Regions from separate parts of the Nodularia sp. LEGE 04288 genome, predicted to be linked through region 2. Evidence: predicted binding sites of a transcription regulator. Region 2 holds the regulator's gene; the other holds the start of a gene.
What was found. Region 2 encodes NtcA, which controls nitrogen genes in cyanobacteria. Its sites were predicted from a motif close to TNTGTANNNNNNNNTACANA; they were not measured.

Region 1: a site for NtcA is predicted at 15,203-15,222, ahead of AACX33_RS06140 (DUF3155 domain-containing protein). Genes of this name have one in related genera too.

The regions. Positions count from the first base shown of each region.
Region 1 covers NZ_CAWQOY010000088.1:49,872-70,448, forward strand. The annotation lists gene yidC (membrane protein insertase YidC) at 1-126, shown strand, start outside; gene AACX33_RS06085 (Jag family protein) at 126-653, shown strand; gene AACX33_RS06090 (YceD family protein) at 723-1,229, shown strand; gene AACX33_RS06095 (tetratricopeptide repeat protein) at 1,273-3,534, opposite strand; gene AACX33_RS06100 (P-loop NTPase fold protein) at 3,537-4,826, opposite strand; gene AACX33_RS06105 (AAA family ATPase) at 4,937-6,451, shown strand; gene AACX33_RS06110 (SH3 domain-containing protein) at 6,560-7,033, shown strand; gene sbcC (exonuclease subunit SbcC) at 7,418-10,444, opposite strand; gene AACX33_RS06120 (conjugal transfer protein TrbI) at 10,727-11,434, shown strand; gene AACX33_RS06125 (hypothetical protein) at 11,464-11,694, opposite strand; gene AACX33_RS06130 (S-layer homology domain-containing protein) at 12,288-13,538, shown strand; gene AACX33_RS06135 (sensor histidine kinase) at 13,574-14,986, opposite strand; gene AACX33_RS06140 (DUF3155 domain-containing protein) at 15,251-15,568, shown strand; gene AACX33_RS06145 (cofactor assembly of complex C subunit B) at 16,043-16,576, opposite strand; gene AACX33_RS06150 (PadR family transcriptional regulator) at 16,631-16,978, opposite strand; gene AACX33_RS06155 (hypothetical protein) at 17,000-17,131, shown strand; gene AACX33_RS06160 (DUF3611 family protein) at 17,559-18,137, shown strand; gene serS (serine--tRNA ligase) at 18,297-19,577, shown strand; gene AACX33_RS06170 (hypothetical protein) at 19,748-20,344, shown strand.
Region 2 covers NZ_CAWQOY010000031.1:204-9,268, forward strand. The annotation lists gene fabI (enoyl-ACP reductase FabI) at 1-685, opposite strand, end outside; gene ntcA (global nitrogen regulator NtcA) at 1,061-1,732, shown strand; gene AACX33_RS02640 (DUF3084 domain-containing protein) at 1,924-3,330, shown strand; gene AACX33_RS02645 (pre-16S rRNA-processing nuclease YqgF) at 3,405-3,848, shown strand; gene AACX33_RS02650 (DUF3146 family protein) at 3,891-4,154, opposite strand; gene pdxH (pyridoxamine 5'-phosphate oxidase) at 4,242-4,886, shown strand; gene AACX33_RS02660 (DUF3153 domain-containing protein) at 5,095-5,994, opposite strand; gene AACX33_RS02665 (tetratricopeptide repeat protein) at 6,013-6,531, opposite strand; gene AACX33_RS02670 (hypothetical protein) at 6,703-7,173, shown strand; gene argB (acetylglutamate kinase) at 7,194-8,087, opposite strand; gene AACX33_RS02680 (SWIM zinc finger family protein) at 8,310-9,065, opposite strand, start outside.

The DNA.
Region 1 (20,577 bases), on a different contig from region 2:
CTCTCACGTGAACCTCTACCAGAGGGACTACAAGAAATCGTAGCCACCCAAGAGAAAGAAACAGCAGCAGAACAGAGAACTTTACCATTTGAGCCAAAAAGTTCTAAGAAAAAGACTACGGGTTGATGATGCTTGAAAGTCCCATGCAAAGAGGGCAGCAGTGGTTAACAACGCTGCTGCAACTAACAGGAATACCGGCAGAGATTAAGGGGAATTTAGAAATTGACCCGCCTCAATTTGGCGATTCCCCAGAGCTAGATAGCTACTGGTTGACCATTGATCAAACGAATCTGACAACCGAAGAAATCCGCGTTTTAATTGGCGCTGATGGTTCGGTTATAGATGCGATTCAATATTTAGCTAATTCGGTGCTAAACCTCGGACTAGCCGAAGATTCACAAGCTTCTTATACCATTGAATTGAACGGCTACCGCGTCAAAAGACAAGCGGAAATTCACGCAATGGCAGAAGCCGCAGCTGATGAAGTCCGGGCTTCTGGTGGAGAAGTAGAAATAAAATCTCTCAGTTCAGCCGAAAGGCGGCAAATCCACTCTTTCTTGAAAGAATTTGCAGATTTGCAAACCTTCAGTCGTGGTAGAGAACCGCACCGTCATTTGGTAGTTTGTCCAGCGACGGCGAATAATGGAAGTTAAAATAGAGTTGTATTGTTAGCAGAATTGCTGATAGTAAAACTTAAATTTTCGTGTTTATATCGAAATCCTATGGACGCAATTTTTATTCCGCAGCTCACCAAAGCCCCGGAGCGGACAGAGGAAATTCAAGTTCAAGAGTTTCTACCTGGTCTGGAAAGCTTGACACCTGTTCGCGGTCGCTTGCGGGTGCAGCATCAAGGCAATTACTTGGAAGTGTCCAGTCAGGCAGAAACAATTATTACTTGTACTTGTAACCGTTGTTTGCAGCAATATAATCAACGTTTGACGCTGAATACCAAAGAAGTTATTTGGTTAGATGAAGCTGCTGCTCAAATAGAGGACTTGCCTTTAGAACGGGAAGTGGTGCTGGAAGATTTAGTGGAAACTCTGTCACCTAAAGGTTATTTTTATCCCAGTGAATGGTTATACGAGCAGATGTGTTTAGCATTACCTCAGCGTCAGCTTTGTAACCTCGATTGTCCGGGTATTTTGAACGTTGATGCTGATGGTTCTAAAAATCCGGGGGATAGTCGTTGGGCTTCTTTGGAAGCATTGAAAAAGCAGCTTCCGGGATGATCTAAAGGGGACGCGATGAATTGCGTCTAAATTCATCGCGTCTCTACAAGTTTTTGGGATTATTTTTAATTTGGGTTAATATTTCTTGGGCGTATTTTTGAAAGGGTTCGTAATTAATAGCATCAGCGAGTTCAGCCGCCTCGGTTAAAGAATTAATTGCAGCTTCTGTCTGTCCCATTTTAAATTGCATATCGGCAATCAATAACAGGTTGCGGCTTTGGCTATAAATATTGCCAATTGGATTATAGAGGCTTTGGGCTTGTTGGAGATATTCTAGAGCTTGTGCTGGGTTATCTTGTAATTTACCAAACTCTTGCAGCACGTTAGCTTCCCCCAAGCGAGAACCAATATCGCGATAGAATCCTAATGCTTGTTCGTATTTTTCTAAGGCTTCGCTGTTGCGTTTAAGGAACTGCAAAACATCGCCGATGGCTTGTAATGTATTTGCTTCCCCCAAGCGATCGCCAACATCGCGATAGAATGTTAATGCTTGTTCGTATTTTTCTAAGGCTTCGCTGTTGCGTTTAAGGAACTGCAAAACATCGCCGATGGCTTGTAATGTATTTGCTTCCCCCAAGCGATCGCCAACATCGCGATAGAATCCTAATGCTTGTTCGTATTTTTCTAAAGCTTCGCTGCTGCGGTTGAGGAACTGCAAAACATCGCCGATGGCTCTTAATGTATTAGCTTCCCCCAAACGAGAACCAACATTGCGATAGAATGCCAATGCTTGTTCGTATTTTTCTAAAGCTTCGCTGCTGCGGTTGAGGAACTGCAAAACATCGCCGATGGCTTGTAATGTATTAGCTTCCCCCAAGCGATCGCCAATATCGCGGTAGAATGCCAATGCTTGTTCGTATTTTTCTAAAGCTTCGCTGCTGCGTTTGAGGAACTGCAAAACATCGCCGATGGCTCTTAATGTATTAGCTTCTCCCAAGCGAGAACCAACATCGCGGTAGAATGCTAATGCTTGTTCGTATTTTTCTAAGGCTTCGCTGCTGCATTTAAGGAACTGAAAAACATCGCCGATGGCTTGTAATGTATTAGCTTCCCCCAAGCGATCACCAATATCGCGATAGAATGCTAATGCTTGTTCGTATTTTTCTAAAGCTTCGCTGGTGCGGTCGAGGAACTGGAAAACATCCCCGATGGCTCTTAATGTATTAGGTTCTCCCAAGCGATCGCTAACATCGCGGTAGAATGCCAATGCTTGTTCGTATTTTTCTAAGGCTTCGCTACTGCGGTTGAGGAACTGCAAAACATCGCCGATGGCTTTTAATGTATATGCTTCTCCCAAGCGATCGCCAACATCGCGGTAGAATGCCAATGCTTGTTCGTATTTTTCTAAAGCTTCGCTGTGTCGGTTGAGAAACTGTAAAACATCGCCGATGGCTTTTAATGTATATGCTTCCCCCAAGAGATCGCCAATATCGCGGTAAATTTTCTGAGCCTGTTCATAATAATCCTCAGCTAATTTGACCTCATTTTTGAGTTCAAAATAAAGATTTCCCAAATTCTTCAAACTATCAGCTAAATCAGCCTTTAACCCCAACTTGGTTTGTAAAGCAATGGCTTTTTGATAGGCTTGAATTGCTAATTGACGATTTTGATGATTTTCATATCTTTGTTCATAGGCTTTTGCCAGACTTTCATATAAAGTCGCCAGTAAAGGTGCTTCCTTTCCTTCTGCCTCAATTTGTGCAATCAGTTGTAATATTTCTTCTAGAGGTAAACCACCAATGTCCTCTGGTGCAGACTGGAATATGTGATTTGATTCTGAAATTCCTCTACTTTCTACAGTCACAGACTCGCGTGTAAAGCAAAACACCCCACCCCGCCAACTCCAAAAATCTGGTGCGCGTTCTGCTAAACGAATCAAGACTGACTCAGTTACCCACAACACAACGGGAAAAGTAAATTCTCGTAGTGCTTCTCTTGTCCATTGTAAATAGCCAAAAAACCTATCCTGCTCTGATTTAGGTGAGTCTAGCTTCACAGATAGCAGTTCATCTACTCCCAAAACTGTAATTACAGCAGCCTCACTTTGTTGTAAATCTGGCTCTGTTTCTACCAAATGTGCTAAGGCATAACGTAAACTAGGATCTTGCCTGCGTACCCTCACGCGATAGGTCAAAAAATCCTGCTGTTTGAGTTCAGTTTCGTACTGCTGAATTAACTTTGCTCGTAAATTGGAGTCATCACAAACCGCAATCAGCAAGTTTAAAATTCCTTGGCTGGCTTCCAGGGATACAATTAATTTCTGATAATTTCGTTGATTTTCCGCTTTAACATCATCTGTTAACATTATTAAATCAACTTTTTACGTTTGAGTAAATCTGCCACAATGGGATGCACGTCATACCATAAATCATCATTTTCATATTCCAGTACAGACAATCCATGTAGTAAAGAAAGAAATTCTTCACTTTTTGCGTCTGGAGGTGTCAGATGATTGTAGGTTGTTACTAATATGCTATATAATTTATCGCCCAACGGACGAGCAAAATCATTTCGCAAATCTTTGATTGCTAATTGCAGAATTTCATCATTAATTTTGATATCGGTTCGCTGTGGTTCAGAACGAATTAATAGCAAACACTGAGAGCAACATTCTCTAGCTATTCTCACCAATTCTCTGACTACACCACCACTTTTTAAGACAATTTGCCTTGCAGTATCTGGTTCCATTAATTCTTCAGGAATCCGCTTTTTGAGGATTTGCAGAAACAAGTTTATTAATTCTTCCTTTGGTACTCCGTCAGGTTTATGGCTATCTCCTTGCTTAAAGAACTTACAAACTGCCATCAAATATACGCGTGGTGTAACTGATTGTAATGTCGCCAGTAAATCATTATTACGAATTACCGCAATGGGAATTGTGTAAATGATTCTAAATTTGGGTAGAAATAAAGAATTGATATTATTTTTATAAATTTCTTCTACTAAACTTAAATCGAGTTTATCTAAATCATCAATTATTACTAAAACTTGTTTTTGAGTATGTGCTTGAATCAGGGCAGCAATTTCATCAGCTTTTTTCGCTAGTTCCGAAACTTTTCGTTCATAGGTTTTTTTAATTTCTTCTCGAAATGTCGCTTCATTTTTAAGTTTCGCGGTGATTAATTTGAAAAAATCGCCACCTAGACCTACTTCAGATTTTAAGTCTTTGGTAACTGTTTCTGTTTGTGTGGTAGTAAACCATTCTCTTAAAGACTTTTCGGTGTCAGGAGAAATATTAATTTTTAGTTCTTGAAGTTTGTTTAACAGAGTTAGGGTAATAGCATACAAAATATTCACATGATTAATATCTGACATTTCAATCATGTCAGCTACAGAGAATAAGGTAACTACATATCCCTGTTCCATCATTTGTGTAGAAAACTTGGCTAATAGCGTAGACTTACCACAACCTCGATGTCCAGCAAATATAAGTTTGCCATTAGCAGGTGCGTCTTCTACTGCTTGCTCTAAACGAGCGATTGTATGATTAGCAAAATCAACTCGAAACTTTTCAACTTGTTGGTAATTGATCAGGGGAAATAGGTCTAATGATCTATATGCTTGGCGAAACTTTTCTAACAAAACTTTTTCTTCCATGTCCATATATTTTAGAATAATTAAATTATCATATTCAAGTCAGGCAGGATAATTAAATTTAATATCTGATTCTTAATTATAAATTATGAATTATCCATAGGAGTTAGTAGATGAATTTTCGTGAAGAATTTAAATTGCTGCTACGCGCCCGCTACCCTTTGATTTATATTCCCACTTATGAGGAGGAACGGGTAGAAACGGCGATTCGGGAAGAAGCCGCAAACCAAGGTAATCGCCCTGTATATACTTGGGATTTTGTGGATGGCTACCAGGGAAACCCCAATGATGCGGGTTTTGGCAAGCGTAACCCGTTGCAAGCTTTGGAATTTGTGGAAAAGTTACCAGCCTCTGCACCTGCTGTCTTGATTTTACGCGATTATCATCGGTTTTTGGATGATGTAGCGATCGCACGCAAACTTCGCAATTTAGCCAGACTCCTCAAATCCCAACCCAAAAATCTGGTCTTGTTGTCACCACGTATCGCCATTCCTGACGATTTAACCGAAGTTCTCACAGTGGTTGAGTTCCCTTTACCCGCCGCCCCAGAAATTAAAACTGAGGTGGAACGCTTACTACAAAGCACTGGTAGCAACTCACTTTCTGGCAAAATTTTGGATGACTTGGTGCGCTCTTGTCAAGGGCTGTCGATGGAACGGATTCGGCGGGTTTTAGCCAGAGCGATCGCATCCCACGGAGAACTGCAACCAGAGGATGTAGACTTGGTTTTGGAGGAAAAGCGCCAAACCATCCGCCAAACCCAAATCCTCGACTTTTACCCCGCCACTGAGCAAATTTCCGATATAGGGGGACTGGATAACCTCAAAGATTGGTTACTGCGTCGGGGAGGCTCATTTAGTGATAAAGCCCGCCAGTACGGATTACCACACCCCCGTGGTTTAATGTTATTAGGTATTCAAGGCACTGGGAAATCTTTAACAGCAAAAGCGATCGCACATCATTGGCATTTACCCCTACTACGCCTCGATGTCGGACGCTTATTTGGTGGTTTAGTCGGTGAATCAGAATCCCGCACTCGCCAAATGATTCAAGTCGCCGAAGCCCTCGCGCCCTGTGTATTGTGGATTGATGAAATAGATAAAGGCTTTTCGGGACTTGGTAGTAAAGGTGATGCAGGTACTGCTAGCCGGGTATTTGGGACTTTTATTACTTGGTTAGCCGAAAAAACCTCCCCGGTGTTTGTGGTTGCCACCGCTAACGATATCCAAGCCCTACCACCGGAAATGCTCCGCAAAGGGCGATTTGATGAAATTTTCTTTGTGGGTTTACCTACCCAAGACGAGAGAAAAGCAATTTTTAACGTTCATTTATCCCGACTGCGCCCCCATAACTTGAAAGGTTATGATATTGAAAGACTAGCTTATGAAACGCCCGATTTTTCTGGGGCTGAGATTGAGCAAACCTTGATTGAAGCGATGCACATTGGATTTAGTCAAAATCGCGATTTTACTAATGACGATATTCTCGAAGCTGCCAGCCAGATCATACCCCTAGCGCGCACGGCTGTGGAACAAATTCAACAACTACAAGAATGGGCTGCATCTGGAAGAGCGCGTTTAGCCTCGAAACACACTCCTTTGAGTGATACCTTCGGTAAGTTACGTTAACGCATTCCACAACAGCTGCAATAATTAGGTAATTAATCATTGATATGTCAATAGTTAATATATAAGCATTACTATTGACTATTGACCATTGGTGATGAGGTTTTAAAGATGTTTTTTAATGTCCTAAAATTTATACTCGGCTTTGTTTTAGCGATCGCCATTTTAACGGGTAGCGGTGTTGCAGTTGCCCTCTATTTCATTAATCGAACTTTCATCCCCCCAGCTAAACCTTTGTTTGCAAATGATAGTCCTTCGTTGCAAGCCCAAGCGCCTGAAGGGACTGAGGTAAAAACTACATCGACACCGACACCTAAACCGACACCTACCCCAGCACCGACACCTACCCCAACTCCCACGGACACATTACCACCGGGAGCTTACCGAGGACTTGTGACATGGCCGGAAGGATTGAGTGTGCGATCTCAACCAAGCATGGATGCTGAACGGATTGCTGGAGTTGCTATTAATGAAGAACTGATTGTACTGGAAGAAAGTCAGGATAAAAGTTGGCAAAAGATTCGCACACAAGGGGAACAAGAAGGTTGGATAAAAATAGGTAATATTCAACGGGTTGAAGAATAATTCCTGATGGTTCTCAGAGTGATTAAATAGTTTTGGTTTTCTCTTCGGTGCTTGATCCGGTCGGCTGTTTTATACCATTCACTGGCAAAAAACTCGTAAGCTATCGGGTTGCACAAGCAGTGATTTAAGTTAACTGCGGCATTTTCATATGACCGCAGTTCTCAGATTTCTACAAATTATTTTTTATTTTAAGATAGTTCTTCCTTATCGATTTTGTTATGACAAATATAAAATCAGTTGTCAATCCCCCCAAAACTGTTTTTTCCGCTTTTGTATGGGAAGACTTCAGATCATCATGATGTTAGGTTTCCTACAATTTTTTGCTTCATTTTAAGCTTGCCACGCTACTACAGGACTTATTTTTTCATAAATCAAACCGGATTCCTATATTGATAAACTTACCTGGGAACCTTCTTGGGTTTTATGAACTTCGATGCGGGCTTGAAAGGCTTCTTTGAGGTGGGGCATATGGGTTACAGTCAGTATACAAGCGAAGTCACAAGCGATCGCATTTATGGAAGCAATCAAGCGATCGCATCCTTCGGCATCCTGTGTCCCAAAGCCTTCATCTATAATTAGTAATTGCAACGCCGCACCCGCCCTTTGAGCCAATAATTTCGCCAGGGCTAAACGGATGGCAAAGTTAATTCTAAATGCTTCCCCACCAGAATAAGTCTCATAAGCTCGCGTCCCCCTAGAATCAGCGATTAAAATATCTAAAGTATCAATCAACTTAGCATTTTTCTTCTTCGCCTTACTACTGCGCCCAGATTTTTGAGTAATAAATTGTACGTGCAATTGATTAGCACTCAACCGCGATAACAGTTGATTCGTCTCAGCTTCCAGTTGAGGCAACACATTTTCAATCATCAGTGCTTGGATGCCATTTTTACCAAACGCCTGCGCCAATTCCTGATAAACTCGTTGTTCCTGCTTACAAGATTGTAATTGCTGCTGCTGTTGTTCATACTGATTTTGCAGCGTTGATAATTGCAGCATCAACTGTTCTAAACGCCCCAAACTCGCGATTTTCTCATCAAGTTGCCGTCGGCGGCTTTGAATTTGCTGCTCTAAAGCGTTGATTTGCTCAGTGGGATTAGCTGATTGGGCTAACTCTTGAGTAATACTTTCAATTTGAGTAACCAGTTTTTGCCGCTCTTGTAATCTCTCGCTTCTCGAAGCCTCTAAATCCTGCCATCGTTTCTGGAGTTGGGGAAACTGCTGCTGCGCTGATAAAAGTTGTTGATAACGTAATTGCCAAGATTGGGCTTGGCGTACAGCTACGCGCAGGCTGTTGTGTTGCTCTGAACTGTAACCGATTTCGACAATCTGACGCTGAAGTTGAGTAATTTCTTGAGCGCAGTCAGAATCAGTCTGATCCTGCTGGATTTGAGTCTGTAATTGGGAAATCGTTGCTTGTAATTCTGGTTTGCGGGCGGCTATTTGAGCTTGTCGCTTGGCTGCGTCTTTAATTTGCCCTTGTTTAATTTCTGCCCATCGCCAGCGCTCTACTTCACTTCTAGCCAAAGCATGGTCTTGCTCATTATAATTCAGTTGTTGTAAATATGCTTCTAATTGTCGCAATTCTGCTTGTTTGTCAGGGGCGTAATCACCCACTTGCAGCGATCGCTCTAAATGTTCTTTTTCCGCAGCTAGTTGTTGTAATTGTTGGTCAGCATCACTGGTAGATTGCAGTTGTGCAGCTAATTGACCTCTTTGTTCTCGTAAAGAGTCATAAGGTGATAACTTTTGGAAGATTTCCCGATATTCCTGCCTCAGTACCTGAATTTCTCGGTCTGAAACTGCTAATTGTTCCCGGAATACCCACAATTGCCCCTCAGTATCCTTGTACTCATCTTTAGTTTTATCTACAACGCGATTCCAATGATGTTCATCTAAAGGACGCTCACACAGAGGACAAATTGCATCCGGGGTGCGAAGCATTTGCAGTTTTTGCTCCAATTCACCCAATAATCTTTCATATTCCCGTTGTTGAGCTTGCAGACGTTCCATAAAATGCCGTCTTTCCTGCCCTTTTTCCTGGACTCGTTGCAGATAAACTTTGTCTTTCTCCATTTGCTCAATTTGGATTCCCAAGTCTCTCGCCGCTTGTTGCAGTTGCGGTTGACGTTGTGAAGAGCGTTGCAGTTGGTTTTCTGTAGCTTGTAACTGTTCTAGACGTGCTACTAAACCTGCATGAACTCTATCCAGTTGACTTTGGAGGTTTTGCCGTTGCTGCAACAAAGGAGAAACTTGCATTTGCAGTTCATCTAAATCAGTCACCCGGCGACGAGCTGCGGTAAGTTGGGTTAAAGCCGCTTCGACATCCGCCGATTTATTGAGAGTGTGCTGAATTTCTGGCTCTTGTTGTTCTAATGCAACTAATTGTCCTTGAACTTGTTGCAGTTGCCTTTCTAGTTCGTGAATTTGGCTAGTTAGTTGCTGTTGCTTTTGTTGCAGTAATGCCGTTGCACGGGTGTATTCTTGAAATTTAGTGGCAAAAGCTTCTTCTTGAGCTTGCAGAGTTTGATAGTCTGTAAAGCCAGTTTTAATTTCCGTTTCCTGATTTAAGATGGCTTCTAAATCTGATAACTGACTTTGAACTGCTGACTGTTCTTGTTGCAAGCGATCGCCATCTTGAGTTAAATTTTGATGTTGTTGCCTGACAAAATCCAGTTGTTGTTGCCAATTTTGGCGCTGGTGCTGGACAACTTGCAAACTTTGTAATTGAATATTCTCAAAGGCTTGGACTTGTTGCAGTTGGTTGAGTTCAGTTTCTAACTCGGCTTTTTGGGCTTGTGTTGTTTCCCGTTGTTGCAGTTGAACTTGGCTCGACTCCAAAGAACGCTCTAATTCTTCCGCCCTGGCTTTAAACTGGCGGTATGTCTCTTTTGCCCGTTCTTCCAGTTGATCATATTGATTGAGTTTTAATAACTCTGCTAAAATTTCCTTGCGTTCACTGGGACGCTTGATCATGAACTCATCAGCACGACCTTGACGCAAGTAAGCAGAATTAATAAAAGTATCGTAATCAAGTTTGATGTGTTCTAAAATCACATCCTGTGTAGCTCTGACTCCTTTCCCAGTCAAGGCGCGAAACCCAGAAGCAGTTTCTATTTGAAATTCTAGGACACCACTAGCCCCGCGAACTCGTGTACGAATTACCCGATATTTTTGCTGATTACATTGGAAAATATAATCAACTCGAACTTCTTTCGCACCTGAATGAATCACATCATCTTCAACACCGGCACGGCTTTCACCCCAAATTGCCCAGGTGATTGCTTCTAAAAGAGAAGATTTACCAGCACCATTAGAACCACAAATACAAGCCGTATGCAAACCGCGAAAATCTAAAGTTGCATCACGGTAACTGAGGAAATTTTTGAGGATAAGTTGTACTGGAATCATTGAGGCTATAGCGCCACATCTAATGTTTTACAAACTAGCAGTACAGATGCACTCTTTGATAGTTTAGCTATGTGATTATCACTATTCTAGTCTTGAAGTCAGTAATTTTACGAAAATTAACAATATGATCACTACCTTTTTCATATTAGGCAAATGATTTTGCTGATCTCGGAAAAAATTTTCATTGACCTATGACTATAGTCACGGTTCAACAAAATTAGAAACAATTACCGTAAATCCTCGTCAGATCATACATTACAGACATAAAGTGCAAGTATCATTATGACTACCCTGCATCAATGGAAATCTAAAACCGCCGCACTCATGACAATGGCAATTACTACCACTGCCGTTGCTCCCATGATGGCCTTTGCTCCTGCTCATGCTCAGTATAATATTGGGCAACCGAGATCAATTGGGCAACAATCGAGAACAGTCACAATTCCTGCTAACGCCAACGTCAGTTTTCCTGTGAGATCCGACAAAGAGCAAGTGGTTGTGACTCGTGGGGAATCATTAGACCTGACATTGAAAATTTCCAGCGACATCACCGATAGTCAGAGAAATGTCTTAATTCCTAGAGAGACTGAAGTTGTAGGACGGCTAGAACCTGTCTATTTCAATGGTACAAACAGAAATAATGACAATATCAGAGGTGTGCAATTCGTAGCACGGGAATTAGTCTTTCCCTCTGGCCGTCGCCAGCCAATTAATGCTTCTTCTGGGATAGTGACCAGAACCGAAAAAGTTAGCCGCAATAATAGCGGCAAAATATTGACAGATGCGGCTATTGGTGCTGGTGCTGCTACGGCAATTTCATTAATTACAGGTAACCGCAGAATTGAAATTTTAGAACCTGTGGGTGGTGCGGCGGCTGGTGCTTTAGCCAGTGTCCTGCTACGGAAAGAACAAGCTGAGGTATTCGTCTTAAGACCAGAACAAGATTTGCGACTGGCACTTAATTCTAATTTAGTCATAGAGCGTTATTAAGCTTGACTCTATTACCGCCGTGATTTTAATTATCTCCCATAAGCGATCGCTACTGTAAATCGAGTAGGCGATCGCTTCATTTTTGCGGCGTTGCTGAATAGGAGTATGATTTGCCCCCCTAGCCCGCCAATTCTGGGGGGAACCAAACCTTCAAAGTCCCCCAATTTTGGGGGATTTAGGGGGCTGAGAGGAGTGCTATTGCTTAACGATTCATACATTAATTCAGCAACGTTTTTCTCGTCATTTGTGAGCCTGTCCATACTTCCGAACCCCAGTTTATCTAGAAAGCCGGGGTTTTAGAATGTTTGTCCCTGTCTATACCAAAAGACAGACATCAGAGCTAGTTGAATCCTCATAGAGAAAGAGTCAAAAATATTTCATAGCAATTGCAACTATTTTTATTGCTGTCGCGTCTCAGTAAATATATAAGTTCGTTTGAGCTTGCTGTTGTTCGTAATCACTCATTGAATGATTAACCAACTATCAAACCCAAGTTAAAACGCACTTGAGCGGGCAATCCAATTGCAATTTGTAAAACATTAATATCAATACCAATTCTCTGTGATCACTGTGGACTAAGCGCTCAATCGAGTTCTCCCAGCCTGCTTTTGATTAGACCACAAGATGAAGTGCCACAAGCTGACAACCAAATTATGCCAACTTAGGTTAATTAGGATAATTGTCATCCAGGAATGGTATAGCTATTAATTATTAATAGTAGAAATACGAAATTTACAAATTATTAAAGGTTGCTAGGTTACAGATTAAAAAGAAAAAATGCGGAACTTTTAATCACGTAACTTGTCAAAATAGGTAAGAGAAAAAAAACTTAAATTTACTGGAGTAAAACACAATGTTACATTTAAATGGTTGGAAATCTGGAACTGCTGCACTTATGGCTTTGAGCGTCACAGCAGGCACTGTAGCACCCTTGATCACAGCTGCACCATCTTTAGCTCAAACCGCTCAAACCAGCTTTTCTGATGTTCAGTCTAACTATTGGGCAGCACCGTTCATTGCACAATTGTCACAAAGAGGAGTAATTGCTGGTTTTCCTGATGGTAGTTTCCGTCCCGAACAAGCAGTAACCCGCGCTCAATTTGCGGCAATGATTAACAACGCTTTCTCAAAAGCAGCAGAACGGCAAGCAATTAATTTTGTGGATGTCCCCAGTAATTTTTGGGCATCTAATGCGATTCGACAATCCTATACCATCGGCTTCTTATCAGGATATCCCGGTAATCGCTTTGAGCCTAATCAAGCTATTCCCCGCCAACAGGTTTTGGTGGCTTTAGCCAACGGTCTCGATTATTCGCCCACTGCTAATACCCAAACCACGCTGCAAACTTTCAGTGATAACTTTAATATTGCTGACTGGGCGCGTAGTCCCGTCGCCGCCGCCACTGAACAGGGAATGGTAGTGAACTATCCTAACGTTCAGTTCCTGAATCCCACTGCAACAGCCACACGCGCACAGGTAGCAGCTTTTATCTATCAGGCTTTAGTCCGTTCTGGTCAAGCCTCAGCAATTAATTCTCCCTATATCGTCGCTCTGCAACCTACCACACCCACACCTGTATCTGTGACCATTCCCCAAGGAACTGCTATTCCTGTGAAGTATGATCAGGCAGAAAAAATTCTGGTGACCAAAGATGAAACAGCACCTTTGACTTTGACAGTAGACCAAAGTGTAGTGACCCAAGAAGGAACTGTAGTTATTCCGGCTGGTAGTCGAGTTGTTGGTAAACTCCAACCAGCTCAAGGCGGTTCTCAATTCGTGGCGGAAAAACTCATTTTGACCACAGGTGAAGAGTATCCGATTAACGCTTCTTCAGAAGTAATTACTAAAACTGAAACCATTAGAAAGGGTACTAGCACCAGTGGAATTATCAAGAATACTGTATTAGGTGCTGGTGCTGCGGCTGCGGTGTCTGCTGTCACAGGCGATCGCGCAGTCGCTACAGAAGAAGTCCTGGGTGGTGCGGCTATCGGTGGTTTGATTGGTCTGTTCTTTGGTAGAAACAGCGTTGACTTAATCACCATCGCACCAAATACCGATTTACAAATGACAATCAATCAACAGTTCCTAGTTTCAGTTAAATAGTCATTGGGTGTTGGGTATTGGGTATTGGGTATTGGTCATTGGTCATTGGTCATTGGGAATTCATAATCTTTCCCCCCTGCTCCCTGCTCCCTGCTCCCCTGCGCCCTGCTCCCCTGCTTCCTCATAGGTAACCAAATTATAAAAGTAGTTCCGGGTGCATCGGTTGAAGACATAGTTGAATTAATTGCAGGGCTGAAAATTTCAATTTCGCCCTGCATTTGTGTGATTAATTGCTTGGCGATCGCTAGCCCCAAACCACTACCAGGAATTTCAGTTTGCGCTTGTACTCCCCGATAATGGCGTTCTCCCAAATGTGCTAAATCTTCTAGTGGAATCCCAGACCCAGTATTACTAATAGCAATTCCTTGAAAATGAGCTTTTTCTTGCCCTACCTGAATGACAATCTTACCGCCCGGTGGAGTGTATTTTAGAGCATTATCAATGATATTGCTCAATACTTCTTGTAAGGCTTTGACATTAGCCTGTACCAGGGGCAAATTCCGCGGGATTTCTGTTTTCAGTTGTAGATGGCGATCCTGTGCTATGGCTTTCGCTGACACTAATAATGGTGTTAATAAATCCACTACAAAGCAATCAGTTTCTTTTTCTCCCGTTCCCGGCAATAATAGTGCTGGTTTAGGTTCTCTTTCCACAGTTGCTTCTACAAATACTTCCTGTTCAGGCAATGACAACGGCGCGAAATCTGCCTCTGTCCAGTCAATTACTTGATCAAATTGTCGCAGCAATTCTTCCAGGCGATCGCTTTCCCGGACGATATTCGCTCCGACATCATGGTTGGGATCACCTGGTCGCAGCCGTTTTAATAGCAGTTTGCCAAAGGTACGTAATGCCGTTAAAGGGTTACGAAACTGGTGCAGGAGGTTATCGAGTAAATCTCGCTGCTGTTCTTGGAGAATTTGTTGTTGATGTAGCTGATGCTGTAACCAGGCGCGACGTTGATCTAGAATACAGGCGATCGCTAGCGTCTGGACTATTTTCTGAATTTCGCTTTGCTCTTTTTCATTCCAATCCCTATCTTCTCTACCCGTCACCAATAGCCCCATCATCACACCCTCATGAATTAGAGGCAACACAATTTGGTGTTCACTCAGCCGAGATTCCGCTTTTAAATCCGGTTGTTCAGCATCTGGTTTCGTTGTCTCCTGTGATGAAATAGGTGATCCCGTCCCAGCTGTCAATAACTTACTCTGTTGCTGAGGTAGTACCAAAACATCCGCAACAGTGGACTCAGCTATTTCTTCCCCTAATCGTAATACTGCTGTCTCCGGGAAAACCACCACAGGAATTAGTTTGGCCTCACTAGCAGGAGCATCTACCAATTCTTGTGTTAAGTAAACAACACTTAAAGATGCGCCCAGCCCTTGGGTTAGCAGTGCTATTTGCTCTCGGCATAGAGCAACAAAATCTGAACTGGCAGACATTAACATTTTTTAGCTTTTGCTCAGGATCACAGAATTTGAGGGAAGATAGAAGAAAGTTGCTTTATTTTTTCTCACTCTTTGAATAAAGCTTAACTAAATCTTTGCAGTAATGGTTTGCACCGGGGGATTATATGCTTTACCAATTTCAAATGTTATTTTTCTGTATCAAAAGTTTAAGAACACTTGATATTTTGAACTAGAACTTATATAATTGCGACGGATTTTGTAGCTATAACTACAATCTATAGCTTGAAAGAGGAGGAAAATAGGTTGGCAAGAAGACGTAAGCGGAAAAGTCGTCGTCGCCAAGAAGGGCGACGCATTCTAGAACACGTGCCTCAATATAGCATCGAAAGTGGCGAAGAAAAACCGGTAACAGCAGCGAGAAAATTCATTCAAGCTGAAGGGATCGCGCCACCAGCATTGCTACTTGTAAAGCGAAATGAACACACTACAGACCGTTATTTCTGGGCAGAAAAGGGACTGTTTGGCGCTCAATACGTAGAAGAAAACCATTTCTTGTTTCCCAGCCTGCGGACATTAGAATCTCCAGCAGGTATGGAACCAGTAGCTATGGCTAGCCGCTAAAGCATAAATGGTGATCTTAAAGTGAGTGAATGTGGCTTCTGACAATCATTTAACTAGTAAAGTTGCTCAGTTTATGCAAAGTTTTGGTTTTTTTTAAGTTTGTGACTGATTTGCCAACATATACAGTCCAATTAATGGGACTTAATGGGAAAATCAACTTCTTTTCAAACCACGTTGGTTTGTGTGAATTGATCTCTAGTCAAATGATGCAGAGGGGAGTCAGATAGAGCAAAATGCATCCGCAAGTGAGAGTTGAGTTGCGCTCTCCTCCAATGGATTGCCCAAGAGGCTCTGTAAGCATATATAATCTTTTCCCTGCGATGCCATGTCGTAGGGAAAACTTATGTAGCTGCAAACCTTGTCCTCCTCCCTCATGTCAAACAATTTTAGATTTTAGATTTTAGATTTTGGATTTTGGATCTTGGTTCGACCCACAGATAATTCTGGGGGTTTGTACCATTAAAGAACTATTGGTCAATCAGCAGATTTTAATTGTAAAGCCCTCTGTAACTCCATCAGTTCATCTCGATGGGCAATTATAGTAATTTTACTAGGAGAACTAAGTTCACCTTGGGTTGCTTTTTCTATCTGGAACGATACCTTCTCAAATCTTCCAGCTTTTTGCCAATAAAACAGACCGCTCAAAGGTGAAAGTAGTACCAATGCGAGAAACCAAGTACCGAAATTAGGAAACAGCAGCGATAAAACCAATGCCAGACAGGCCATACCCGCAGATGCCAGCAGTGTTAAAAACACAGCTAAAAACCAGCTAGGTTGCACAAAACCTTCAAAAATGACTTGATTTTTTTCTCGGTCAATTGCTGCTACTTGGTAAGAACGTGAGCGAAAATACTCCTTAACCTTCGACATTAAAGCATTTTCGTCTTGTTCAGAGACAAGTTGTGCTTTTGTTGTGCGGTCTTTGGTGGAAGCCCGAATAAAGAAAAACAGCCCAACTGATAACAACAAGGTGAGCAGCAATGTAGATGGCACAATTGCAGTATCCATAACTAAATTATTATTGTTTTCATGGGAGTAGACTTATTTATGATCAATTATTCATTAATTTGTTCTCCCCTTGCTGTAATCATGCCAAAGATGGGCCAAACTTTGTGATCGTTCTTGCCATTCTGGAGAAACTTGGTACATCCGCCTGGGGCGACCTCGCCCTTCGAGTTTCTTCCAATACCCAGTAATCGCCCTTTCGTCTTCGAGAAATTTGATCGCACTATAAAGTACAGTATCCGAAAGCCGATAGGTAGGGTATTCAGTTTCCAATCGCTGGATCAACTCAGTTCCGTAGGATTCACCTTGTAATAAAATATCCAAAATGTAGCAAACTGCTAGTTCCTGACAGAGATAAGTTGGCGGAGGATTCTCAAAGAATTGATATATATCCTCAAGTTTCATGGTTTAGTGAATGGCTAAAAAATGCCTGATAATAGTGGTATCTACAATCCTGGTAGACAGTATATAGTGCTACTAGAAAATAAGCAGTTATCTCTGGCTACTTTGGCAGGGTTTTTCCAGGGTAAACATGACAAAAATTACCCACACGGCTAAAGTCGCAGGACTAATGTGCCAGTGGAGCGCCAAAAATTACGCTCCTACCCAAGTTATAGGTATTGTGGAGAGGAGCAATTAACGCGATTGCCCGGCACTGCGCGAAGCGCGATCGCCTGGACACCTTCCAGGTGTCAAGTGATGCCAAACTGCTTAGAACTGCCTAAGCATAAAATGCCATCGAAGAAATTCTACAAGCAAAATGCCGTTTTGTCTGCAAAAGTTAATAAACACTTTGTTTTACGGTGATTATCCCAGTAAAAAACCTGAGAAATTCAGCCATGTGAAAAGTCGGGATGAAAACCTATATGCTTGTAGACACAATCAAATCAGCATTGAACACTGACTATCTGGACTTGAGATCCTCATATCCCATCTGTAAGTGTGATATTAAATTTAACAAGTCCTTAGCACATTGGTGATCAGTATGTCACAAAACCCCGACAGCCCATCGTCTTCATCTACTCTCCGCGCGATCGCCCAAACCTTTCGGATGACAGGTTGGATTAGCTTTTGGATTCAATTAGTCCTCGGTGTTGTTTCTGCCATTATTGTGCTGCTATTTGCCATCTTTAGTCAGCAACGAAATAGCACAGGCAATAATCCTGGGAGTGGGTTTGGCGTATTTTTAGCAGTTTGCGGAATTCTGATTTTAGGTGGCGGCATTTATATAGCTTTTCGATATACCAGAATTGGTAACCAATTGCAATCCTCAAATCCCAGTAACCGCCCTCGAAAAAGTGAGAGCTTGCAAGTACTACGCCTGGGACTGTGGATTAATTTAGTCGGAATGCTCGTGACCTTATTGGGTTCACAAGCGATCGTGGGGACATTGGTAGCCAGGTCTATATCTCCCCAAGCAGCAACTACTCAATTATTTGACCCCACGCGGATTATTAGCGGTCTAGATATGCTTGTCGTACAGGCAAATATCAATACTGTCTCAGCCCACTTTGCAGGGCTTGTAGTGTCCATTTGGCTGCTTAATCGCATTACCCGGACTTGAAAGGTTTCGTCAGAAGTAGAATTAATATGGAATTTTGTAGCTTTGACAAGATTGGCAGAGCGAAATTTTTGTATTGGCAATACCTGTTATAGCAAGCCAAAATCAGGATATGCTGATGTTTTGGCAAGAAGACCCTAGGCAAAAAACCGAGAAAAATCTGTGCTGGATATTAAGCAAATACGGGAAAATCCCCAATTAATCCAAGAACGCTTGAACAGTCGTAGTGGTAAATACGACATTGAACCGATTTTACAGTTAGACAAGCAGCAACGAGAACTAGAAGGGACACGCAGTAAACTTCAAGCCCGCAGTAACGAAATTGGTAAGCTTGTAGGACAAAAGATTAAATCTGGTACTGATTCTCAATCTCCAGAAATTCAAGCCTTGCGGGACGAAGGTAACTCTGTTAAAGCTGAATTAAGTGAACTGGAACCCCAAGAAAAAATCATCAAAGCCGAAATTGAGCACCTGGTGTTAGCACTTCCTAATTTACCCAGTGAGTTCACACCTCTAGGCACAAGTGAAAATGATAATCAAGAGGTGCGACGCTGGGGTGATGAATATCTCCCGCAAAACCCGAAGATTATTCCCCATTGGGAAATCGGCGAAAAAATGGGGATTCTCAACTTTGAGCGAGCTGTGAAAGTTGCCCAAAGTCGATTTGTGACTCTCGTTGGTGCGGGTGCGGCTTTAGAAAGGGCATTAATTCAGTTTATGCTGAAGACGCAAACCGAAGCCGGCTATGTAGAAGTTAGTCCGCCTTTGTTAGTCAATACTGATGCTTTAACCGGAACCGGTCAGTTACCGAAGTTTGCGGAAGAAAGTTTTAAATGTGCTGATGATGAATTGTGGTTGATACCCACAGCAGAAGTTCCCGTAACTAACCTTTACCGGGGAGAAATTTTAGCTGCGGAAGAGTTACCAATTTATCACTGTGCTTATACTCCCTGTTTTCGTCGAGAAGCGGGAAGTTATGGGCGAGATATGCGGGGTTTAATTCGTCTGCATCAATTCAATAAAGTTGAGTTGGTGAAAGTTGTTCATCCCAGTTCTTCTTTTGATGAATTAGAAAAATTGGTAGTCAATGCCGAAGCAATTTTACAAGCTTTAAAGTTACCTTATCGGGTAATTAATTTATGTACTGCTGATTTAGGTTTTGGGGCAACGAAAACTTATGATTTAGAAGTATGGTTGCCTTCTTCTGGGAAGTATCGAGAAATTTCCAGTTGTTCTAATTGTGTTGATTTCCAAGCACGTCGGGCGGATATTCGCTTTAAGGAAGCTGGTAAGAAGGGGACGCAGTTTGTCCATACTTTAAACGGTTCTGGTTTAGCTGTGGGCAGAACTATGGCGGCGATTTTGGAGAATTATCAGCAACCAGATGGGACGGTTAAAATACCGGAGGTGTTGCAACCTTATTTGGATAGGGAGGTTTTGTAGTTTAGATTTTTGTAGAGGCGTTTAGGGTGCGTCTCTACAGTAAATTTACTTAAAGCATACTGAATTTATAGTATGTATGATAAATTAATTATTGATGAAGCTGTAATTGACTGACATAGCTACTTTTATCAATACTTAATTTTTAAAAAAGTATATACAGGAGTAACTAAATGTCTATTATAAACCTGATTGTAATTGCAGTATTTTATATTAGTTACTGGATATTTTTTGGTCGTGAGCTTAAAATTATTGGAATATGTATTTGGAGAGCTTTAGGTCTTTCTATCCCAACATTTATGGGAGCCATTGTAGGAATTGTTGAAATATATCACTTTCTATTTTTATATTTAAAACTTTTAGTTAATCAAGTTCCAGACTCTTACTTTCTTCTATTTCCTGTTTTATTATTTTTATTATTATCTTTAGTTATATATCTAAGTTTGATAGGATTATATTTACTATTGCTGAAAATATTTTGGAGTAATCCTCCTCAATGGCTTAAGTTTAGAAATTGGCAAACAATTATTTTAGGTTTTGTTATTTCTGTATTCGCTACTTTACCTGCTGCAATAACGTATGTACCATTTCTTGCACTAATTCCCAAGAGTGAATTAATTATAGGCACTTTGATGAAAAAAGGTTATGAAGCATCAGATATTATAAGTGCTATGTTTTTAATTTGGTTCTTGTTTGCAGTTGAGTTATATCATGCTGAGTATAGGTTTCGGATATGGTATGTATCTAGAAGAAAAACAAAAAATTCATGAAGCTCATCTTGTAGGGTGCGTTAATGAAATGTAACGCACCATCTTTTATTGATATTTAATCGGTGCGTTACGCTATCGCTAACACACCCTACGAATTTAGAAATCGTACAAATCGCTTGATTGTATATCGAGAATTACATCAACTCCATAATTCGGAGGATAAACTCCCTATTCAATAAATCTATGAATACTTGAAAACTGCCAATCTTGCGGATTTACAGATAATCAATGTT
Region 2 (9,065 bases):
TACCTACTTCTTGCTGGGTGACAGTGCGTCGCAGGGGCGCTACTTCTTCTACATGGTGAATCATATCTAAAATTCCGCCTACTGCCGAAGAGGCTAATGTGCGTATCGGCCCGGCGGAAATGGCATTTACCCGAATGTTTTGTGGTCCCAGTTCAGCCGCCAAATAACGGACACTAGCTTCTAATCCGGCTTTAGCTACTCCCATGACGTTGTAGTTAGGAACTGCCCTCACGCCGCCCAAATATGTCAGGGTGATGATGCTACCGCCTTCTGTCATTAGCGGTTTGGCCGCACCGCTTAACTGCACCAGCGAGTAGGTACTGATTTCTAAAGCGGTTTTGAAACCAGAACGTGAGGTTTCGCTAAAACCACCAGTCAAATCGTCTCTGTTAGCGAAGGCTAAACAGTGGATGAGGATGTCCAATTTTCCCCATTTATCTCGGATAGCTTCAAAGGTAGATTCAATCTGTGCGTCGTCTTGGACATTACAGGGAACAAATAAGCTGGGGTTAAGAGGCTCTACCAATTCCGCTACTTTTTTTTCCATTTTGCCGCGCTCATCTGGTAGGTAGGTAATACCCAAGTTAGCTCCGGCTTTGTGCAGTTGTTGAGCAATCCCCCAGGCAATGGAGCGGTTGTTGGCAATCCCTGTAACTAAGGCGTTTTTTCCAGTCAGATTCAGCATAGAAATTGTGAATAAGATCAATCATTAGGAGCATACTAGAATCTGAGGCGAGTTTGTCTTGGTTCTGCACATAATTTGCGAAAATGATCATCAGGGAGACTATTTTCTGAAAAGTTTCTCCAGACAATCCTGAAGATATTCTCAAGATATCGTGAATTTTTTGCGAAAAAACCTGATGACCACAACTGTGCCAGTACTTATAACAACTACTCGCTAAAAACATGAGAAATTATGTATCATTATGAACAAATAACTATGAAGTTATGCGTTTGAGTATAGGAATGCACAGAAAGGTTGACGGTGCTTTATTGATTTTTCAGGTGTATTCTTAGGTAATCAGTTTTTGTTTTTCCGGCATTGGGTAGGGGAAGGGAGATGATTGTGACACAAGATAAAGCCCTAGCAAATGTATTTCGTCAGATGGCGACCGGAGCATTTCCTCCAGTTGTAGAAACGTTTGAACGCAATAAAACAATATTTTTTCCCGGCGATCCTGCTGAACGAGTTTATTTTCTTTTGAAGGGTGCTGTGAAACTTTCCAGGGTGTACGAGGCAGGAGAGGAAATAACGGTAGCACTGCTGCGGGAAAATAGTGTTTTTGGTGTGTTGTCATTACTGACAGGAAATAAGTCAGATAGATTCTATCATGCGGTGGCATTTACGTCTGTAGAGTTACTGTCTGCGCCAATTGAACAGGTGGAGCAAGCGTTTAAGGAAAATCCCGAATTATCGATGTTGATGCTGCGAGGCCTATCTTCGCGGATTTTACAAACAGAGATGATGATTGAAACCTTGGCTCACCGTGATATGGGTTCGAGATTGGTGAGTTTTTTGTTAATTCTTTGTCGTGATTTTGGGGTTCCTTGTGCAGATGGGATTACGATTGATCTGAAGCTATCTCATCAGGCGATCGCAGAAGCAATTGGTTCTACTAGGGTAACGGTGACCAGGTTATTGGGAGATTTGCGTGAGAAAGAGATGATTTCTATCCATAAAAAGAAGATTACTGTGCATAAACCTGTTACCTTAAGTAGGCAGTTCACTTAAAAGCAATTGGGGAGGTGGAGTGGCGCGTGTTGTGTTTTTGCAGATGACCACCATAGCTGGAGGTAAATCTAAAATCTTGAGTAGTTTCAGCTATTGCCAATATTCCACTCTCCACAAGATAATCAATGAAAGTAGTAGGCTGTATCTGGAAGCATTATGCCTCCGGCACACTACGTGAACGGTAGCTGAAGATGACCACCGGGTACATCCTGATCGTAGCAATTTTAATTTTGGGGGGCGTAATTGCCACCGTGGGCGATCGCATTGGCACACGAGTTGGCAAAGCACGCCTCTCACTGTTTAACCTCCGCCCCAAAAAAACCGCTGTATTGGTAACTATCTTTACTGGCGGATTAATTTCAGCATCAACATTAGGCATCTTATTTGCTGCTGATGAAGGATTGCGCCAAGGGGTGTTTGAGCTAGAAGATATTCAAAGAGACCTCAGAGAGCAGCGGGAACAACTCAAAATTGCGGAAACTGCCAAAAGTCAGGTTGAGTCTGAGTTAAGCACAGCAAGAAGTGAAAAAACTCAAGCACAGCAAGACTTACAGGTAATTAATAAATCCTTGCAAGCCGCCAATGCTAAACAACTGGCAACACAAACTCAACTTCAACGTACTCAAGGACAGCTAGGTGAAGTCGTCAGTCAGTATCAACAAGCCTTAACTGAACTGCAAAGCGTTTATGATCAAAGAGAGACATTGCAGGGGGCTATTGAAGAACTGAGGGCAGAAAGGGAACGATTGTATGCGGAAGCTAAAACAGCTATTGACGAAGCGAAAACAGCTATTAACCAGCGCGATCGCAAAATTGCCCAACTTGATGGATTGATTAAACAACGCAATCAAGAAATTGCTTCGCGAGAACAAGTAATTGCCACCAGGGAATCTCGCCTCAAAGAATTGGAAAAACAACAGAATTATTTAGAACAAGAAGTCGCAAGGCTGGAAAAATATTATCAATCATACCGTGACCTCCGTCTAGGTAAACTGGCACTGGTTCGGAATCAAGTTTTAGCGGCGAACGTGGTTCGCGTTAATCAAGCCAGTGCAGCTCGTCAAGCGGTCATACAACTTTTGCAAGCCGCTAACCAGAATGCCAACATTCAATTAACTGAACCTGGAGAAATTCCCACAAATAAAACCCTGCTGCGCGTTACCCAGGAAAGAGTAGAGCAACTGAGCCAGCAGATTCAGGATGGTCGAGAGTACGTTGTCCGAATCTTTTCTGCTGGTAATTACGTGAGGGGAGAAAACCAAATAGAATTTTTTGCGGATGCAGCCCGAAATCAACTAGTCTTTTCCGAAGGCGAGGTACTAGCTACAACGACTGCTGATCCCAAAACGATGACATCCTATCAGCTATCGCAAAGACTCGATTTGCTGATTTCGGCTTCGGAATTTCGGGCGCGTAATGCCGGAATTGTCGAGGGTATGTTAAGAGAAGGTACTCATTTACGCTTTTTCTTACAACTAAGACAGTATGATCATCCGTTAGAAATCAAAGCGATCGCCAGGGAGGACATTTATACCGCAGGACCTTTAAGAATCAAGCTTTTGGCAATTTTCAACGGTGTAGTTGTTTTTAGCACCTAAAAATATAAATAAAATCCAGTCGGATATTAAGAATAATTAAATAAAACTCTTGCGAGAATTTAAGTGTATTTTTTATGACTTTTAGTGAATTTTCACCAACACAACCAGTCATTTTAGGCTTCGATCCCGGTAAAGATAAATGTGGTTTAGCAGTCATGGGACTAGATCGGCAATTGTACTATCACCAAGTTGTGACTGCACAAAAGGCGATCGCCACCATTGAGACACTGCGTCAACAGTTTCCCATATCCTTGCTAGTCATGGGTGACCAAACCACCTCGAAACAGTGGAAACAGCAACTGCGAGAGGCATTGGTAGAGCAACTGAGGATCATTTTAGTAGATGAGCGCTACAGTACCTTAGAAGCACGCGATCGCTACTGGCAGATGTACCCACCCAAAGGGCTAACAAAACTCTTACCACAGGGCATGAGACAGCCACCACGACCCATAGATGACATAGTTGCTCTCCTCTTGATTGAAAGATACTTAAATCGCCTCACTACGACTGTTGAGTGACCAATGACCAATGACAAATGACCAATGACAAATGACCAATGACTAAAGTTCAGCCCTAATAGTAAAAGCATAATCTCCTCCAGGCTCTAACTGATAATCCTGTTGTTCTAAGAAGCGACCGAGGGGTTCTTTGATCAGGGCGCGACCTTGGGAAGGCTTCACAGACAGTTCTCCTCGGCGAAAATGCCATTGGAAATGCCACTCGAAGCTACCCGCACTTACTTCACCCTCAAGAAAGCCGAGTTGCCACGATTGACGGATAATTCTGACATGGGCGGTAGTTTCTGGAAGACGTTTCGCACTCACAATGCTTTGTGTCATGTGTGGGATAAAAGCCAAATAAATAGGCTACTTCTTTTATTTACCAAACTTATCTTAAATATACAAACTGACATGGACAAGACCGTAGCTGACCTTCGCAAAGATTACACCTTGGAAGGTTTGAGTGAAACCGAGATTAACCCAAATCCTTTGATTCAATTTAAAAAATGGTTTGAACAAGCACTAGCAGCCCAACTTCCTGAACCGAATGCTATGACTCTAGCCACGGCTACACCAGATGGTCAGCCTTCGGCAAGAATGGTGCTGCTGAAGGATTTTGATGAACGGGGCTTTGTTTTGTTCACCAACTACAACAGTCAAAAAGCGCAAGAACTAGCAGCAAATCCCCAAGCAGCTTTAGTTTTTTGGTGGGCGGAATTAGAACGCCAAGTCAGAATTGTCGGGAAAGTTGAAAAAATTTCTTCAGAACAGTCTGATAGCTATTTTGAGATGCGACCGCCCAATAGTCGTTTGGGTGCGTGGGCTTCTAATCAAAGTGAAGTAATTGTTGGGAGGGAAGTTTTAGAACAACAATTGCAGGATTTCCAGCGCAAATATGAAAATCAGGAGGTTCCTCGACCACCTCATTGGGGAGGATACAGAATTATCCCCAGAGAAATTGAGTTTTGGCAAGGTCGTTCCAGTCGTCTGCATGACCGCTTGCTGTATACTCGCGCGAACAATAACAATTGGAAAATTGAACGACTATCACCTTGAGACTGGGAACTGGAATTGAGCGTGTACATCCAAATGATTAAAAATGACTCCCAACCCTTTTTGTAGGGTGCGTTATGTTTCTCTTGTGGAACAGGCATACTTCGACAAGCTCAGTACAAGTCTTGCCTGTTCTGGGCGGGCTAGAAGCCCACCCCACAATATTTATGCTTATGCACTAATTTAGGCTTGCCACGCCACTACCTGCTTCCTACTCCGTTGCTGCTTTGGCATCAGGTGCAAATTGAACCCTGGGATCTGGCATAAAATGATATCTCAGGTAAATTCCTCCCCAGATGAAGAGGATAATTAACAAACCACCAATACCGAGGGGACTAGGTAACCAGAAAACTACTTCTATGTGGTTGAGTTGACCGGGCTGAAGCTGCCATACTAATTGCTTACCTTGCTTTTGAGGATTGATCGCAGTTTCATTTTGTTGAATATTTCTGGCTCCCCAAGGGGTTTTTAAGCTAAATTCTAGGTCGAGAATTGACCCCGTATCAGATAACACGTTACCTCTACTGGCAATTAAGGAGAGCGATCGCAAGTCTAAATCATAAATTAATCGATTCCTCACTAGCAGCACAAAATTATTCTGATTTATAAGTAAATTAGATTCAATTTTCGGTAGTTCTGATTCAGATGCTTTCTGCACAGCGTCAGCTTTTTGATTCGTCCGAGAGTTAAGAAAATTGTTGAATTTCTCTTGCAACTCTTGACCATTACTGAAGGGTATTTTCACAATAATTTCTTCTGGAGAAATCCTTTGGGTTGTACCTTCTAGTTGACGGGTGCGACGTTCTATGCTATGTAACCATTCATAGACATAATCGCCACTAAAGCTGGTGAGTCTTTCTCCCAATTTAATATGCTGTACTATTTCGCCACGATTTGAGTTATTAAAGGTCACTCCGGCATCGTACTCGACACAACCAGTTAGCAGCAGTGATGATAACAGTACCAGCCACAAAATAGGATTTTTGAGCGGAAAGATGCGATGAATGAGATTCTGACTGAGCTGCTTAATGAATGATGCCATTTTGATCAACACAAAACTCAGTGCTTTGGTGAATCTCACTAAAATCTTTCTGAAAATAGAATAATTCATCCATATATCTCCCAAAAACTAAAAACTCAACCCAGCCAAGTACGAGAGTGTTAACACAATAACAATTAGTGCTACCCAAATAAAGCGATTATCTTGGTTCTTCACCTGACTGAGGTCAATTAACTCTGGTTCAGCAGGTGCTTGACGAGAAGATTTCGCGGAATTTCCAGATGCTCGAATCTTGGCATCATTATCAGACAATGTGCCTAAATCAGGGATTTCCGTCATCCATTCACTGGGGCGTTGGAGTTTTGGGGCTTTTAAAATGTAAAGTAACTGCTTTGCTTGTTTGCTAGTTTCTGGGAAAGGATGGCGTTGGAGTTGTTGACAAAGGGCGATCGCTTCTTCAGTCCGTCCCGATGCTTCATAAGCTGTTACCAGCCACATTTCAACTTCGCCCCCAAGGCGAGAATTTCGAGATAGCAGGGCGCTGGCTTTTTCCAGACTTTCCACAGCTTCTCGATATTTCCCATTTTCAAAGTTAAGTTTTCCAGCCTGATAAAGACTTCTGGCAATTTCTAAACTTTCTGTACTCACGTTTTATACACCAATCAGCACTGCTTTAAATTTGTCTGTGTCAGCAATTCTGTGTTTTTCTGATGAAAAGCTGACAAAATTGAAGTTGATAAACTTGAAAATTTTAACCAAGTAAACTGCGGTTATTTTCTTCATAAAAATTCAGATTATCAAATGCAGGTGAGCAAAAATATGCTAAAAATCAAGCATTTACAACTGAATTGGCTGGGAGTGGGGATAATTTGCTCTGTAATTAGCGCTACAATTACCCCAGCTGCTGCCGGCAGCGTCATCATCATTAATAACACTGTGAGAATTAATCAGCCGCCTGCTGTTGGTTCTTTTATTTATGGTAGTCCGATTTCTACCCCCATGCCTGTAGACCCAGCGACAGGGTTAATTCCCCGGCGCAGCGATCGCGACTATCACTCCTATCCTGTGGTTAGTCCCATGCCAAATTTCGGTAGTAATCCCACTTTAATTAATCCCACTTTAATTAATCCCGTAATTCGTAACTCAATTTTAGTGAATCCAGGGATTATTAATCATAATTCCCAGTATTTTAGACCTACACCATTTAGAGAGCGAACGCGAGTGAGAATGAATCGTCACCGTGTCAGATCCACAGGGCGATCGCAGGTGATTTTTAACTATCCCTGGTAAAAGTCAGATTAATCGAGGTTTTAGCTAAACTGAGAACCAAGGATCATCGTGCCAATACCACCATCAGTAAAGACTTCTAGAAGTAGGGCGTGGGGAATGCGACCATCAATGATGTGTGCCGCACTTACGCCTTGAGCAAGCGATCGCACACAACAATTCACCTTCGGAATCATCCCACCGCTAACAATACCATTGGCAATCAGTTCGCGGGCTTGGCTAATATCTACCTTCGGAATCAAGCTAGATGGATCTTTGTAATCCTTGAGAATACCTGGCGTGTCAGTCAGTAAAATTAACTTTTCAGCACCCAAAGCGGCGGCGATTTCCCCAGCCACTGTATCAGCGTTAATGTTGTAAGCTTGACCCTTCTCGTCTGTAGCTACGCTAGACACCACCGGAATATAGCCATTACTAGAGAGAGTTTCCAAAATTTTGATATTGACACCACTAACTTCCCCCACAAAACCGATACCTTCTTGATCCTGGGGACGAGCTGTAATCAAGTTACCATCCTTCCCACAAAGTCCCACCGCCAAGCCCCCAGCCCGGCTAATCAGAGAAACAATTTCCTTATTAACTCGACCGACTAAAACCATCTCCACTACATCCATAGTGGGAGCATCTGTGACCCGCAAACCATTTTTAAATTGTGCTTCAATGCCCAGTTTATTTAACCAACTATTAATTTCTGGGCCACCACCATGTACAAGAATAGGACGTAAGCCAACGCAGGATAAAAAGACAATATCCCGCATTACTTTGTCTTTCAGGGTGCTATCTTTCATGGCTGCACCACCATATTTCACAACAACAGTCCGACCAACAAATTGTTGAATGTAAGGTAGGGCTTCGCTGAGTACACGTACACGAGTAGCTTCCGTTTCCCGGATGTATTCCGAATCGTTATCCATCACAGAGGGCTATTGAGATTTAAAACTTATTTAGTCAGTTTAGAAGAATTTGGAACCTGCAACAATCTTTCCGAATTCCTGGTTCTTCTCTGAGGCTTCCTTTGCTGCGAGGAAAGTTTTCCATTACAGCATTATAAAAGTTTCCGGCTCCCTCTCCTTAGTAAGGAGAGGGTTGGGGTGAGGTTTTCTAGGAATTTCCACAAAATCCAGATGCTCCCAATCCCATCAACCTCCTCCCATATTCATCGCTGCTAACATTGCTTGCTGACTTACCTGTTGATAAACAGTCTCTAAATATTTCGTTACCACATCGCCAGCAGTGGAACTTACGGTACTTTCTTCTGTTTTCGCTAAAGGAATCGCGCCCAATACATCTAATACCGTTTCGCTACCCGACGGCGTAATCACTACTAAAGAAGACTCTAGGGGTTCATGATATTGCCAGAAATCATTAAGGTTAACAGAGGGTTGCGGCTGAGTTGTGGGGTGTTTAATCTCCGGTGTTTCAGGTGCTGTCACTTCCACCTTAGCACCGCGTAATTGACGTAAATCGCTGATAATTTGCTCTTTAGTGCGTCCGCGTAATTGAAACAGCACAAACGGGTCTTCACTGAAGCGATCGCCTAACTGATAGTATACAGCACCAATATGTTTACAAGGATTTGCCTTATCAGGACAAGAGCATTTACTGTGAACATCAGAAAGCGTAAACGGAAACAAAGACAAACCATTGGCTGTAAACACTTCCTCAATATTTTGCGGCATTTCCCCAGCTAACAGCTTCGCTGCAAAAATGGCTCTTTGGGACATAGTTTCAATTACATAACCCCATTCCTCCTCACTAAAATGGTCAATAGAAAGAGAAACCTTATAAGGATCAGATTCACTACCTTGGACTCTAGCTAAAACCTTTGCGCCTTTAAACTCAATACTCAGAACATTTCCCTGACGAGAATAATTTCTTGCCCGTTCCAAACGCTT